Regions from separate parts of the Paenibacillus sp. MER 99-2 genome, predicted to be linked through region 1. Evidence: predicted binding sites of a transcription regulator. Region 1 holds the regulator's gene; each other region holds the start of a gene.
The links. The regulator Rex, encoded in region 1, represses fermentation and respiration genes when NADH is low (regulators of the CRP and FNR family bind a similar motif). The targets are predictions, from matches to a motif close to TTGTGAAATATTTCACAA.
Positions count from the first base shown of each region.

Region 2: M3636_RS17520 (formate/nitrite transporter family protein) is a predicted target of Rex. The motif match lies at 1,771-1,788, and genes of this name have one in related genera.
Region 3: M3636_RS20140 (cytochrome ubiquinol oxidase subunit I) is a predicted target of Rex. The motif match lies at 1,737-1,754, and genes of this name have one in related genera.
Region 4: pflB (formate C-acetyltransferase) is a predicted target of Rex. The motif match lies at 1,638-1,655, and genes of this name have one in related genera.

Region 1 is NZ_JAMAUZ010000001.1:1,018,400-1,021,617, forward strand. It holds gene dinG (ATP-dependent DNA helicase DinG) at 1-1,399, shown strand, start outside; gene M3636_RS04675 (redox-sensing transcriptional repressor Rex) at 1,578-2,231, shown strand; gene M3636_RS04680 (amidohydrolase) at 2,218-3,218, shown strand, end outside.
Region 2 is NZ_JAMAUZ010000003.1:569,907-573,124, reverse strand. It holds gene M3636_RS17525 (molybdopterin-containing oxidoreductase family protein) at 1-152, opposite strand, end outside; gene M3636_RS17520 (formate/nitrite transporter family protein) at 817-1,659, opposite strand; gene M3636_RS17515 (FAD-dependent oxidoreductase) at 2,259-3,218, opposite strand, start outside.
Region 3 is NZ_JAMAUZ010000005.1:13,973-17,190, reverse strand. It holds gene M3636_RS20155 (DsbA family protein) at 1-615, shown strand, start outside; gene M3636_RS20150 (Rrf2 family transcriptional regulator) at 875-1,303, shown strand; gene M3636_RS20145 (hypothetical protein) at 1,322-1,570, shown strand; gene M3636_RS20140 (cytochrome ubiquinol oxidase subunit I) at 1,810-3,174, shown strand; gene M3636_RS20135 (cytochrome d ubiquinol oxidase subunit II) at 3,174-3,218, shown strand, end outside.
Region 4 is NZ_JAMAUZ010000001.1:837,149-840,366, reverse strand. It holds gene pflB (formate C-acetyltransferase) at 1-1,556, opposite strand, end outside; gene adhE (bifunctional acetaldehyde-CoA/alcohol dehydrogenase) at 2,393-3,218, opposite strand, start outside.

The DNA.
Region 1 (3,218 bases):
GCATATGAAATATTTCACGATGGTTCATACGCTTACACGTCTGTTTAAAGATAGCCGTAATGGTCAGTTGCCTATGCTTCGATCCCAGCTATCGAATCACGAAAAATCAGTACAGTGGGGCTCAGCTATTGATCAGATGTTCCCGCTTGCTGTTGAAGTCAAGGACATGTGGGACAGATTAAGTGAGTCTTTATTCAATCTTCTTCCTGAGCGCAGTGATGCTTCTCCAGGGGAGACGGGTCAATTCTCTCTTCGATTGAAGCCGTCAATGAAACCGGATAAGTGGAAGGCGCTACAAGAGGATGAGAATCAAATATACGTAACGTTGGGTGACTTGATTCGCAAGGGCGATAAGCTGTTACTTGAGGTGAAGGAAGAACAAGATGATTATCAATCCGATAGTTTGATTACGGATATTACAGGTCTTCTGAAGGATCTTGCCTTACTCAAAGAAAATCTACGCTTCTTCATGCGAATGGATGATGCCAACACGGTATATTGGATGGAAGCAAGTGGACAATTCCGTAGCAAATCGCTACAGCTCTATGCGGTTCCTGTAGATGTCAGCGCACAACTGAAGGAATTGTTTTTTGACAAAAAGAAAAGCGTTGTTCTGACATCCGCTACCCTTTCTGTAGATAAGTCATTCCAATTTATGATTGAGCAACTAGGCTTGCAGGAAGCAGCAGACCATAACCGCCTACTTACGTCCTTGCTACCGTCCCCGTTCCGTTATCGGGATCAGGCACTGCTTGTCATTCCGCGTGACTTCCCAAGTGTAAAAGGCAGCGTAGGGGATGCACACTTTGTTGATATGTTGGTGCATTCATTAGCCGAAACCGCCATTGCCACTCGTGGACGGATGATGGTACTCTTCACGTCGTATCGGATGCTGAGACAGGTGTATGACCCACTGAAAGAGGCGTTGGCAGGTAACGATATCTCTCTGCTCGGTCAAGGGGTGGATAGTGGTAGTCGTTCTAAGCTTACACGCCGCTTCCAAGACGCAAAGGCTACTGTGCTTTTGGGTACGAGCAGCTTCTGGGAAGGCGTGGACATTCCGGGGGATGCACTCACTTGTCTGGCTATTGTTAGATTGCCGTTCCAGCCGCCTAATCATCCACTTCTGGAAGCGAAAAGCGAGCTGTTGCAACAACAGAAGAAAAATCCATTTATGAAGTTATCTGTGCCACAGGCTGTTATTCGTTTCAAGCAAGGCTTCGGAAGACTTGTACGCACAGCGAAGGACAGAGGCATCGTTATTGTATACGATACACGGGTTATCGAAGCATATTATGGGAAGTATTTCTTATATTCATTACCAGGTCCCAAAATGGAGCATATGCTCACCGAACAGATGGTTCCACGAATTCGTGAGTGGTTAGACCAAACCTACTGAAGAAGCATCGGAATAGTGCTATACGCACAAGCATTGCACCATGAATGCAATTAGTTGTAAAATTTATTAGATTCAATCATTGAGGCATCCTGTCCAGGTAAAACGTGAATTATTGGGATGCAGGGTGCCTCCTATTTAATCTATCTACAGGGTCACATTGGTAAAGGGGAGTAAACGAATGAAATCAGATAAAATATCAGAAGCTGTAGTGCGGCGTTTGCCAGTTTACTTGCGTTATTTGAGTGAATTGAGTCAACGCGAGGTTACTACGGTTTCTTCTCAAGAACTAGGACTGCGCTTGGATCTTAATCCAGCTCAGATTCGGAAGGATCTAGCCTACTTTGGTGATTTTGGTCGCAAAGGCATTGGTTACGACGTTTCCTACTTGATTGAGAAGATTCGTCATATTTTGAAGATCGACCAGCAAATCAACGTGGCATTGGTTGGTGCGGGTAACCTTGGACACGCCTTGTCCAATTACAATGCATATTTAAAAGACAACATGAAGATTGTTGCCGTGTTTGATGCTTACGGTCCCAAAATCGGTACTCAAATTAATAGCCTGAAAGTACAACCGATGAATGAATTATCAGAGTCTGTCCAAAAGGATAATATTCGAATCGGCATTATTACAGTTCCAGATACAGAAGCTCAAAATGTAGCTGATCAACTGGTTGAATCGGGTATCGAGGCTATACTTAATTTTGCACCAACGATTTTGAAAACGCCGCCGCATATTCGCATCCATCATGCTGATTTTACGACGGATCTGCTCAGCCTTGCTTATTACCTGGAGAATGGAAAGGACGACGAGGAAGATGACAACAAATAAATGGGTTATTCATAACGGCAAATTTGCCGTAAACAGTGGTCTGGACTGGAAAGTCGTTCAAGGCTACATGGTTGTGGAAAATGATAAGATTGTGCATATTGGTGAGACGTTGCCGGAAGGGGACGAAAGTCTGCCTAAAGTGGATGGAAAAGGACTTTTTTTCCTACCGGGTCTGATCAATACGCATGGTCACGCAGCTATGTCTTTACTTAGAGGACATGGTGATGATCTAGCTCTGCAAGTATGGCTGCAAGAGAAAATGTGGCCTATGGAAGCAAAAATGACAGCTGAAGATGTGTACTGGGGATCATCCCTATCCGTGTTAGAGATGCTTAAAGGTGGGACTACGGCTTTCCTCGATATGTATGATCATATGGATCAAGTGGCTAAAGTGGTAGAACAATCCGGGATTCGTGCTTCCCTGGCTCGCGGTGTTATTGGCCTGTGTTCAGAAGAAGAGCAGATGCGTAAGCTGGAAGAGTCGGCTGCATTTGCCCGTGAATGGCATGGACAAGCGGATGGCCGCATCACCACAGTAATCTCTCCACACGCTCCGTATACTTGTCCGCCGGATTACATAGAGAAGCTTGTACAAGTTGCACATGACTTGAATTTGCCTCTGCATACACACATGTCAGAGACGATCCGAGAAGTGGAGCAAAATGTAACGGATTATGGACTTCGTCCTGTAGCTCATTTGGAAAAACTGGGATTCTTCTCCCGTCCTTCCCTTGTCGCTCATGCCGTACATCTGAATGATGAGGAAATTGAAATTTTGGCTCGAAATCATGTCGCAGTCTCCCATAATCCAGGTAGTAACTTGAAGCTTGCCTCGGGTGTCGCTCGTGTACCGGATCTTCTGAAAGCCGGTGTGATGGTATCCCTAGGAACTGATGGGCCTGCAAGCAACAACAACTTGGATATGTTCGAAGAGATGAGACTGGCAGCACTTATTCATAAAGGGGTATCGGGTGATCCAACGGCTGT
Region 2 (3,218 bases), on a different contig from region 1:
TTATTGCAGATGGCGCCCTTGGTGATTGGATGATCGGGGTTCCCCACGACCTTTACAATTTTTCCGTTCTCTTTATGTAACAGCAGACCGCATGTATCCGGGCAATCAAGTGGACAAACCGCCGGGAATACACCATTCTCCTGATTAATCATGTTGAAGTTCCTCCCCTGTAAAAGCTATCTCTCTATCATATCTTCTCTAATGCATTAACGTAAAGAGAACAGTTCATTTTCCCGTCTACACAAGACGCCATTTTTTTGCAAAAAAAGTTTTTTTGCTTATGATTCATCCTCCAGATTCAGGGGTAAATAAAAAACAAGGCATTAGGCTAGTGTTTCCCCACTTCCTCCTCATGCCATATCATGGACCACTCCCGAAATTCGCCATGAACAGGTTTCGTTCCCCCGAACCTTGTCATGGCGAATTTATTTTGTGTATTTATATAAATTAAACTAAAGAGCATTTACACTCGACACTCCGATGGCAGAATAACCTTCCGATCGCTGTTATCCCCAGATTTTTTTGATTCCCTTTTACAAAGGGAAAATCCGGGGATAAAGGCGAACGCTCCGCTTCTTCTTGTTATTTCTGCCCTCTACGTTTGGTGTAGATGTTTAATTCAATTTATATATTATATAAAACTAAACACATGATTATTTACAGCTGTCACTTCGATGGCAAAAAAACCTTAACTCTGCCTCACCGACAAAATTAAATATAAAAAACGATCTCGTTTCCGCTCTGCCACGGAGTTGCTCACCGTGATCTAGAACGAGACAAGATCGTCTGCACTGTCATACTTCCTGGATATAATCGTTACGCCTGTTTGCTCAGTATCGGTCTAGCTTCAGGCTCGGTTGCCATTTTCAACTCCGCCTTCACCTCCGACTCGCTTTTACGTAGATACACCATATAGTAGGCTGCCGCGACAAACAGAGCACCGCCCGTCAGATTACCAAGCCATACCGGAATGAAGTTCATGATGTATTGCGCCCACGAATAATGCCCTTCGAAGATCGCTGCAGGAATCAAGAACATATTCGCGACAACGTGCTGGAATCCAATCGCGACAAAGGCCATCGTAGGAAACCATATGCCGAGCACTTTACCGCTCATCGTATCTGCTGCATAGCACAACCACACTGCCAGAGCGACTAGCCAGTTACAGCCAATGCCGGAGATGAAGGCTTGCAGGAATCCGTCATGCAGCTTATGTCCCGCCATATCCACAACCTTCGCTAGATATACGCCCTCACTCGTTAGCCCTAACACATGACCGAACGCATAAGCCACGAAGATCGCGCCTAGAAAGTTCCCAATCGTCACCAAAGTCAGGTTCTTGAGCATACTTCTCACCGATAGTTTACGTGCGATTGTAGCTAGAGGTACAGCCATCATATTGCCAGTTAATAGCTCTCCACCGCCAATAAGCACAAGAATTAGACCTAATGGGAAGACAGACGCACCAATTAGGTTCACCAGGCTTCCCCACTCTGCTGGAGCAGAGGCAACTACCCGAATATTTAGCAAAAATCCTAGAGATATAAACGCCCCTGCCATAAAACCAAGGATAAGTACAGATAAAACAGGATTGTGAGCCTTCTTGATCCCGCTCTGCACCGTGTATTGTGCAACCTCAAGAGGTGTTTTGACCGCCATAGCCATTCTCTCCTTTGCATCTCATATTGAATGGAACGTTCTTCAGTTCATGCCTAAGTTGTTACAGCTTCACTGCCCTGATCTAATTGTATCTTGGCTGGAGATAAAACTTTGTGCAAATAATCACAAAGAATAGATGCATTTTTAGTTATTGATCGTTTTCTAACCTCGTTGGGCTAAACAATTTCGGATCTATATCTTTCGAACATGAGACACGTTATTGAGTGGATTTTGCACCGATCTGATATCTAACGAACTCAGTACACCTTATTGTGATCATTTGGAGTAAATTTGGACACTTTATCAGGCTTTTTCGTGCAATAGGACTGCTGAGGTTCGTTAAAATTCCAACATTGCTCAAATATAGGTTATAAGCTCACCTGAGTTCGTTAGAATCTTGGAGGTGACTTTGAAACGTGTAGCACATCCTACATGCTATGGTTCGTCTATCTCCAGCTAAATAGAGAACATGCTACTTCTCTCCAAACAACCAAAAAGCCAGCGATTGCTCGCCAGCCTTTTGGTTTGTAAGGTTCCTTGGATTAATTCCTTGGATAGTTCCTAATTTACTTTTATGACATCCACTAATTCGAACTTGCTTACACCAACGCCGGTGCTTTCACTTCAATTGGAGGTAGAGCTTGCAGTCCTGCTGTGTTCAAGAAGTTCCACGGTTTGTTGTAATGTGGCTGGAAGAAGAAGTCGATGAACGCAAGCTCATCTACTGTCATGTTGTTCTGGATGCAGACCGAGATGGTATTGATCGATTGTGTCAGATCCACCTGGGACATCACTTGTGCACCAACAATGCGGCGAGTTGCTTGTTCATAGACCACTTTGAGCAGCAACTTCTCAGCTGTTGGCATAAACTCTGGACGGTAGCTATCCTCCAAGACGACAGCCTCGACCACCAGACCTTCATCCGCCGCTGATACCTCAGTCATACCAGTACCGGCAATGTTTTGCTCATAAATTTTGATACCTGACGTACCCTGTGTACCCATATACGGTGTCGTCGGACGAACCAGGTTACGTGCTACGAGTGTTCCCATCCGTACAGCATTGGTTGCCAGTGGAATGTAAGATGCTTTACCAGTTGGGTTGTAATGAATTGCACAGCTATCGCCTGCGGCGAAGACGTCTTTCTGGCTAGTTTGCATATATTTATCTACAATGATAGCACCATTAGGCAGCATATCCACCTGACCTTTGAGCAGCTCCGTATTCGGGCGGAAGCCGATGCACAGGATAACGAGATCTGTTTCAAACTCACCTTTGGATGTAATAACTTTGCTCACTTTGCCATTCTCACCGGTAAATTTCTGTACCGTCTGACCCAATGCCAGCTTAATACCGCGGCTAGTCAGCGTGTCTTCGATGGCATCTGTAAATTCAGGATCAAGGTATTTGTTCAAAATACGATCTACGCTATCAATCAAGGTAACTTCTTTACCGTTCATTTGGAAAGCTTCAACCAGCTCAACGCCAATGTAACCTGCACCTACAACAGTGATGCGTTTGGCGTCTTTGGCTTTTTCAATAATCGTATTGGAGTGGTT
Region 3 (3,218 bases), on a different contig from region 1:
GATATTTCTCTAATCTATGTGTGGGATGCATATTGTGGATGGTGTTATGGATTCTCCAATAGCCTACGGACATTTCATCAAAATCACTTAGAATTACCGATCGAAGTGTTGTCGGGTGGTCTTTTTATAGATGATCGCAGTCAAGCAATGGCAGCATATCCACATATTCCAGAAGCCAATAAACGAATTGCTCAGCTTACTGGCGCGGAGTTTGGTGCTCCGTACAATAAACTTGTAAATGACGGTACATTTATTATGGATAGTGAGGCAGCAGCTATTGGATTTTCCGCTTTACGCTCCTTGGCACCAGAACAAGCAGTGAATCTAGCGGCTGCAATGCAGCGTGCATTTTATTATGAGGGTAAGAGTCTCAGTGATATACAAACGTATCAAGACATTGCCAAGCAACTCAATCTGGATGAGCAGAAAGTGATCGATAGAATTATAAATCCAGAGACACGAGATCTTGTTCAGCAAGAATTCGTAGCAGCCAGCAACCTTGGGGCGAGAAGTTACCCAACTCTTTTCTTGAAAAAAGATAATACCTTGTATCCTTTAGGCGGCGGCGCAATGACCGCTGATAAGTTAGAAGAAAATTATGCTCAGTTAATCTGATTTATCATTAAGCGAAGAGAAGTTTTTTAGAAGAGTATCTTTCATTATGCTACGTTAATCTGGATCAGGCGAATTCCCTTTGCTTGATCCAGTTTTTATACCGGGATAGAGTTATCAGATGTACAACCTAAAAAAATGAGACTCATTGTAACATGCTAAATAGCTGTTAGAATGTTAATATAGCTTCCTCAGAAATTCTAATTTTTAATACAATAGTTCAATCGTAACGCACTTATTTTTGTATCATTGGGGTGAAAATATGTCCGTAAGCTCTCGGTTTTATATAGGAATACACATTTTGTCGTTGTTGGAAGTCAATAAAGAAGGAAATAACTCATCTGAGATGATTGCAGACAGCGTTAATACACACCCTGTAATCGTTCGAAAAGTGATGGGGATGTTAAAAAAATCAGGATTAGTGCATGTAACCCGTGGAAAAGCAGGGGCTACACTTGCACGAGATCTAAGTGAAATCACATTGTTCGATGTGTACACAGCAGTAAATGCAGTGAATGACAATAATCTCTTCAATATTCAAGAGAAGCCAAACCCCGATTGTCCGGTGGGGAAAAACCTTCAAGGAACGATCGAACCTATTTTTTCATTGGCACAGAGAGCACTGGAGAAAGTACTTGAGAATGTAACGTTACAAGATATAGTAGTTGATTTGGATAAGGATTCGGATTGAGTTTACTTGGAGAATAGAATGGGTCAAATAACTGATGATGGAATAATGAAAATGACCTCTGCAAATCAGGGAGATTTTGAGCTACAAGACTATTTTTTATATGAAATTCGAATAACAGCATCCAGTACAACGATTAAAAATGCCGCTAATTCTAAGATTAGTGGCTTCTTTTTTGCATCCAGCATTATCTCAATCCTGCTGATTAACAAGTCAATAGCTCTAAAGGGTAATTTGGATCATTTTCATAGATTAGTTGAAAAGGGGTGACTGTTCCTTGACTATTTCATGTCAAGGAAGTGACTGCAATTGTGTCATTCGCAATTGTAGATATAATAATTTTATATATCACGATGGTATGTATAGGACTGCGAGAGTAGGATAATTTAAGCATTAGCCATGTTGATTATCTCGGAATGCACCTTTATATCCTGATATGTGAAATTTTTCTCGTACTTTATTGTGTATTGAATTCTTAAGTGAAAAATGAAAACGGAGGTGACAGAGGTATGGAGTTAGATACGGTGTTATGGAGCAGATTGGTGACTGGCTTAACGCTTGGGTTTCACGTGATCTTTGCGACACTTGGTGTAGGTGTGCCTCTAATGATTGCTATTGCTGAGTTCATTGGCATTCGGAAGAAGGATAACCATTACATACTTATGGCGAAAAGGTGGTCACGAGGGTTTGTCATTTCGGTGGCAGTGGGTGTCGTGACAGGTACAGCGATATCTCTACAGCTTGCCTTGGTGTGGCCGAACTTTATGAAGCTGGCCGGGAATGTCATTGCATTACCGCTATTTATGGAAGTGTTCGCGTTCTTCTTCGAAGCGATCTTCCTAGGCATTTATCTCTATACATGGGATCGATTCAAGAACCCGTATATTCACTGGTTGCTGACCATACCGGTTGTGGCCGGAGCAGGAATGTCGGCTGTTTTTATTACAACCGTGAACGGATTCATGAACCAACCTGAAGGATTTGTCATGGAGGCAGGCCAGTTCATCGCGGTTAACCCTGTGCAAGCGATGCTGAATACAGCAACATTCTCCAAGGTATTCCATGTGCTAAGCTCAGCCTATTTGACGGGGGCGGCTCTGCTTGCAGGGATTGCTGCCCTTGCCATGCTGAGAAAAGGTGTTACTGCGTACCACAAGAAAGGCTTGAATCTAATGATGGCTGTTGTTTTAGTATTCAGTTTGCTGAACACACTCGCTGGAGATGTATCTGCCAAGTTTCTGGCTGAACATCAGCCTGAGAAGCTGGCAGCAGCGGAATGGCATTTTGAGACAGAGAGCGGCGCAGATTTAATTTTACTCGGCTGGCTGAATGCGGAACATGAGATTATAGGAGCTCTTCACTTGCCTAAATTGCTCAGCTTCCTCGCCTTTGGAGACTTTAATGCCGAAGTGACGGGGCTGAATGAATTCCCACCGGATGAACAGCCGCCACTGCTGGTGCATTATTTATTCGATGTGATGGCCGGAATTGGATTCGCTCTGCTTGCGATCTCCAGTCTATATTTCCTACTTGTGTTCTGGAAGAAGCGTAATCAGTTTAACAAGTGGATGCTTCGCCTCGTCGCGCTGAGTGCTCCACTTGCGTTTCTTGCCGTTGAGATGGGCTGGTTCTATGCAGAGGTGGGACGACAGCCATGGATTATTCGAGGATATATGCGAGTGGAAGAAGCAGCGACTTCATCACCAAGTGTGAGAATATTATTTTTCGTGTTCCTACTGTTGTATATCGTGCTCGGCGTTATATGTGCTCTTGTATTAAGACGTTTGTTTAACAACAATCCTGCTGAGGTTGAGATGGAAAAATGGCTGAAGGCGAAACAGGATCAATCCGCGGACAAAGGAGGGCATGCCTGATGAGTTATGAATTAATCGGAATTTCGGTACTCTGGCTGTTCTTG
Region 4 (3,218 bases), 180 kb from region 1:
GTACGAACGATGTCACGGTCATGCAATGCCATCTCGATCCGCTCGTAGCTATATTTATCGTGCATGTAATGGATGACGTTCAAGGTGTTCATGTACAGCTTCGCCAGCCATTCCATCATTGGTTTGAAGCGTTTCATAACTTCATTGTAATCCAGCACTTCGCTTGTAATCGCGGGGAATTCAGGTCCTACTTGTGCTCCAGATTTCTCGTCACGACCACCATTGATTGCGTACAAGAGAGCTTTCGCCAGGTTCGCACGAGCACCGAAGAATTGCATTTGTTTCCCGATCTTCATTGCAGATACACAACAAGCAATACCGTAATCATCGCCATAGATCGGACGCATCAGATCGTCATTCTCATATTGAATCGAGCTCGTTTCGATAGATACTTTACTGCAATATTCTTTGAATGCTTCCGGCAGTTTAGTGGACCAGAGTACAGTCAGGTTTGGCTCCGGTGCAGGTCCCAGGTTATGCAGCGTGTGCAGGAAGCGGAAGCTGTTTTTCGTTACACGTGTCTCACCATTTACGGACATCCCGCCGATGGACTCGGTTACCCATGTTGGGTCTCCACTGAACAGTTCGTTATAGTCCGGCGTACGCAGGAATTTTACAATCCGCAGTTTCATAACAAAATGGTCAACCAGCTCTTGAGCCTGCTCTTCGGTCAGAATGCCTTCTTGCAGATCACGTTCAATGTAGATATCCAGGAAGGATGATACACGTCCCAGTGACATTGCAGCACCGTTCTGCTCTTTGATCGCTGCCAGGTAACCGAAGTACAACCATTGGAACGCTTCTTTGGCTGTTGTTGCTGGCAAGGAAATATCGAAACCGTGCATTTCGCCCAATTGTTTCAGTTCTTGCAAAGCACGAATCTGCTCAGACAACTCTTCACGCAGACGGATAACATCTTCATCGATAACATCCACTTCCAAGGCGTTCAATTCGCCTTTTTTGTTACGAATCAGGAAGTCTACACCGTACAACGCTACCCGGCGGTAGTCCCCGATGATCCGGCCACGACCATAAGCATCTGGTAAACCTGTAATGATCCCTGCTTTACGCGCTGCACGCATCTCGGAAGTATAAGCGTCGAATACACCTTGGTTATGTGTTTTACGAATGTTTGTAAATATATCAATGACACCTTGAGGCATTTCGAAGCCATATGCTTCACATGCATCAATCATCATGCGAATTCCGCCGAATGGCTGAATGGAACGTTTGAATGGAGCATCGGTCTGAACGCCGACAATTTGCTCTTTGGATTGATCCAGATACCCTGGTTGGTGAGAAGTAATTGTTGCAGGCGTATTAACGTCTACGTCAAGGACACCACCGTTATCCCGTTCTTTTTTGGTTAGATCAGATACGATATCCCACAACTCTTTTGTATTCTGGGTTGCACCTTCAAGAAATGCTTCATCGCCATAATATGGAGACAAATTGTGTTCCAAAAAGTCATTCACATTAACGGTTTTAGTCCAAGTTCCTTTGGTAAAGTTTCTCCAGCCTGTTTGTTGTTTGACATCTTTTTCGATCACCGACATCGTAATCCCTCCACTAATTTGGATTTCTGGACACATAACATGCTGCGTCTTCGTATCATTGTGTGTCCAGAGCCGCGATTAATGTGAATTGTTTCACATAAACCGGAACACGTTCTCTCTACTTGGGAACCGGAACCGCGGAATGAATGTTTTTCTTACATTTTCAGTATACGTCTTGGCGATTTCATCATCTGTGATTTTTATCACAAAGTAAGTGAACTAACGCACTCCACCTGCGGTGTGTCATGTTGAACCGTGGGAAATGGTTCACACTGGCCACTCCGCGGACAGAACAACCTTCCGATCGCTGTTATTCCCGGATTTCTCAATTTACTTTCTCAAAGGTGAAAATCCGGGAATAAAGGCGAGCGCTTCGCTTCTTCAGGTTTTTTCTGTCCTCTCCGTTAACGTGTGAACGGGTGGTTCAAACTGCCACATCACGGATTCCGTGTTGCATTTCTAAATGATGGGCGGCTCCTCCTCGATTTGGAGCCGAAACATGAAGTGATAAGTTCCTGAAAAAGCAGGGGCTTCGCTCCTCTGTTTTTCTGCCCATCTCCTTTCCCTGCGAACCTTTGGTTCTCCTTGCTACAACCCGGACTCCTTGTTGCATCTTTTCTGGAGCCGAAACATGAAGTGATAAGTTCCTGAAAAAGCGGGAGCTTCGCTCCTCCGTTTTTCTGCCCACCTCCTTTCCCTCCCAACCTTTGGTTCTACCTGCTACATCACGGATTATGTGTTCCTCAAAACATACGGCAATCGGGGCTCCCCATTTCGGGGAACCCTGAACCTATTGCCATCCTCAACAAGCTGTTGCATGTTTTGGAAGATTATTATTATTCGAATTTGCCGTAGAATGCGTTGCGGTATACATCTGCTAATTCAGTTACCAGCGGCAGCTTCGGATTCGCAGTTGTACATTGGTCTTCGAAGGCACGATCAGCCAGGTAATCTACATGTGCTTCAAAATCTTTTGCATCAAATCCGATCTCTTGGAACGATTCCTCGATACCCAATGTTTTGTTCATTTTGCGGATAGCGTTGATTAAGCTGTTAACCCCTTCTTCGGTTGTGCGAGCAGGCAATCCGAGAATGCGGGCAATTTCGGCATATCGCTCATCTGCCACAAAGTGCGAGTATTTCGGGAACGATGCGAATTTGGTCGGTTTTTTCGCGTTGTATCGAATAACGTGTGGCATCAAAATCGCATTGGTACGTCCGTGGGCTGTATGGTACTGACCGCCCCATTTGTGCGCCAAGCTGTGGTTAATACCCAAGAATGCGTTGGCAAATGCCATACCTGCAATCGTTGAAGCATTATGCATTTTCTCACGTGCCAGTTTGTCGCCTTGTAATGCTGATTGCTCCAAGTACTGGAACACCAGTTGAATGGCTTTGATTGCTAACCCATCCGTATAGTCATTCGCCATAACGGATACATAAGCTTCAATCGCATGTGTCAATACATCCATACCTGTGTCAGCTACAGCTGTTTTTGGCAATGAGTATACAAACTCAGGGTCTACGATCGCTACGTCAGGAGTCAGCTCATAGTCAGCCAGTGGATATTTGGTGTTTCCTAGATTTTTATCCGTGATAACAGCAAATGATGTTACTTCCGATCCTGTGCCCGATGTTGTTGGGATCGCTACAAATTTTGCT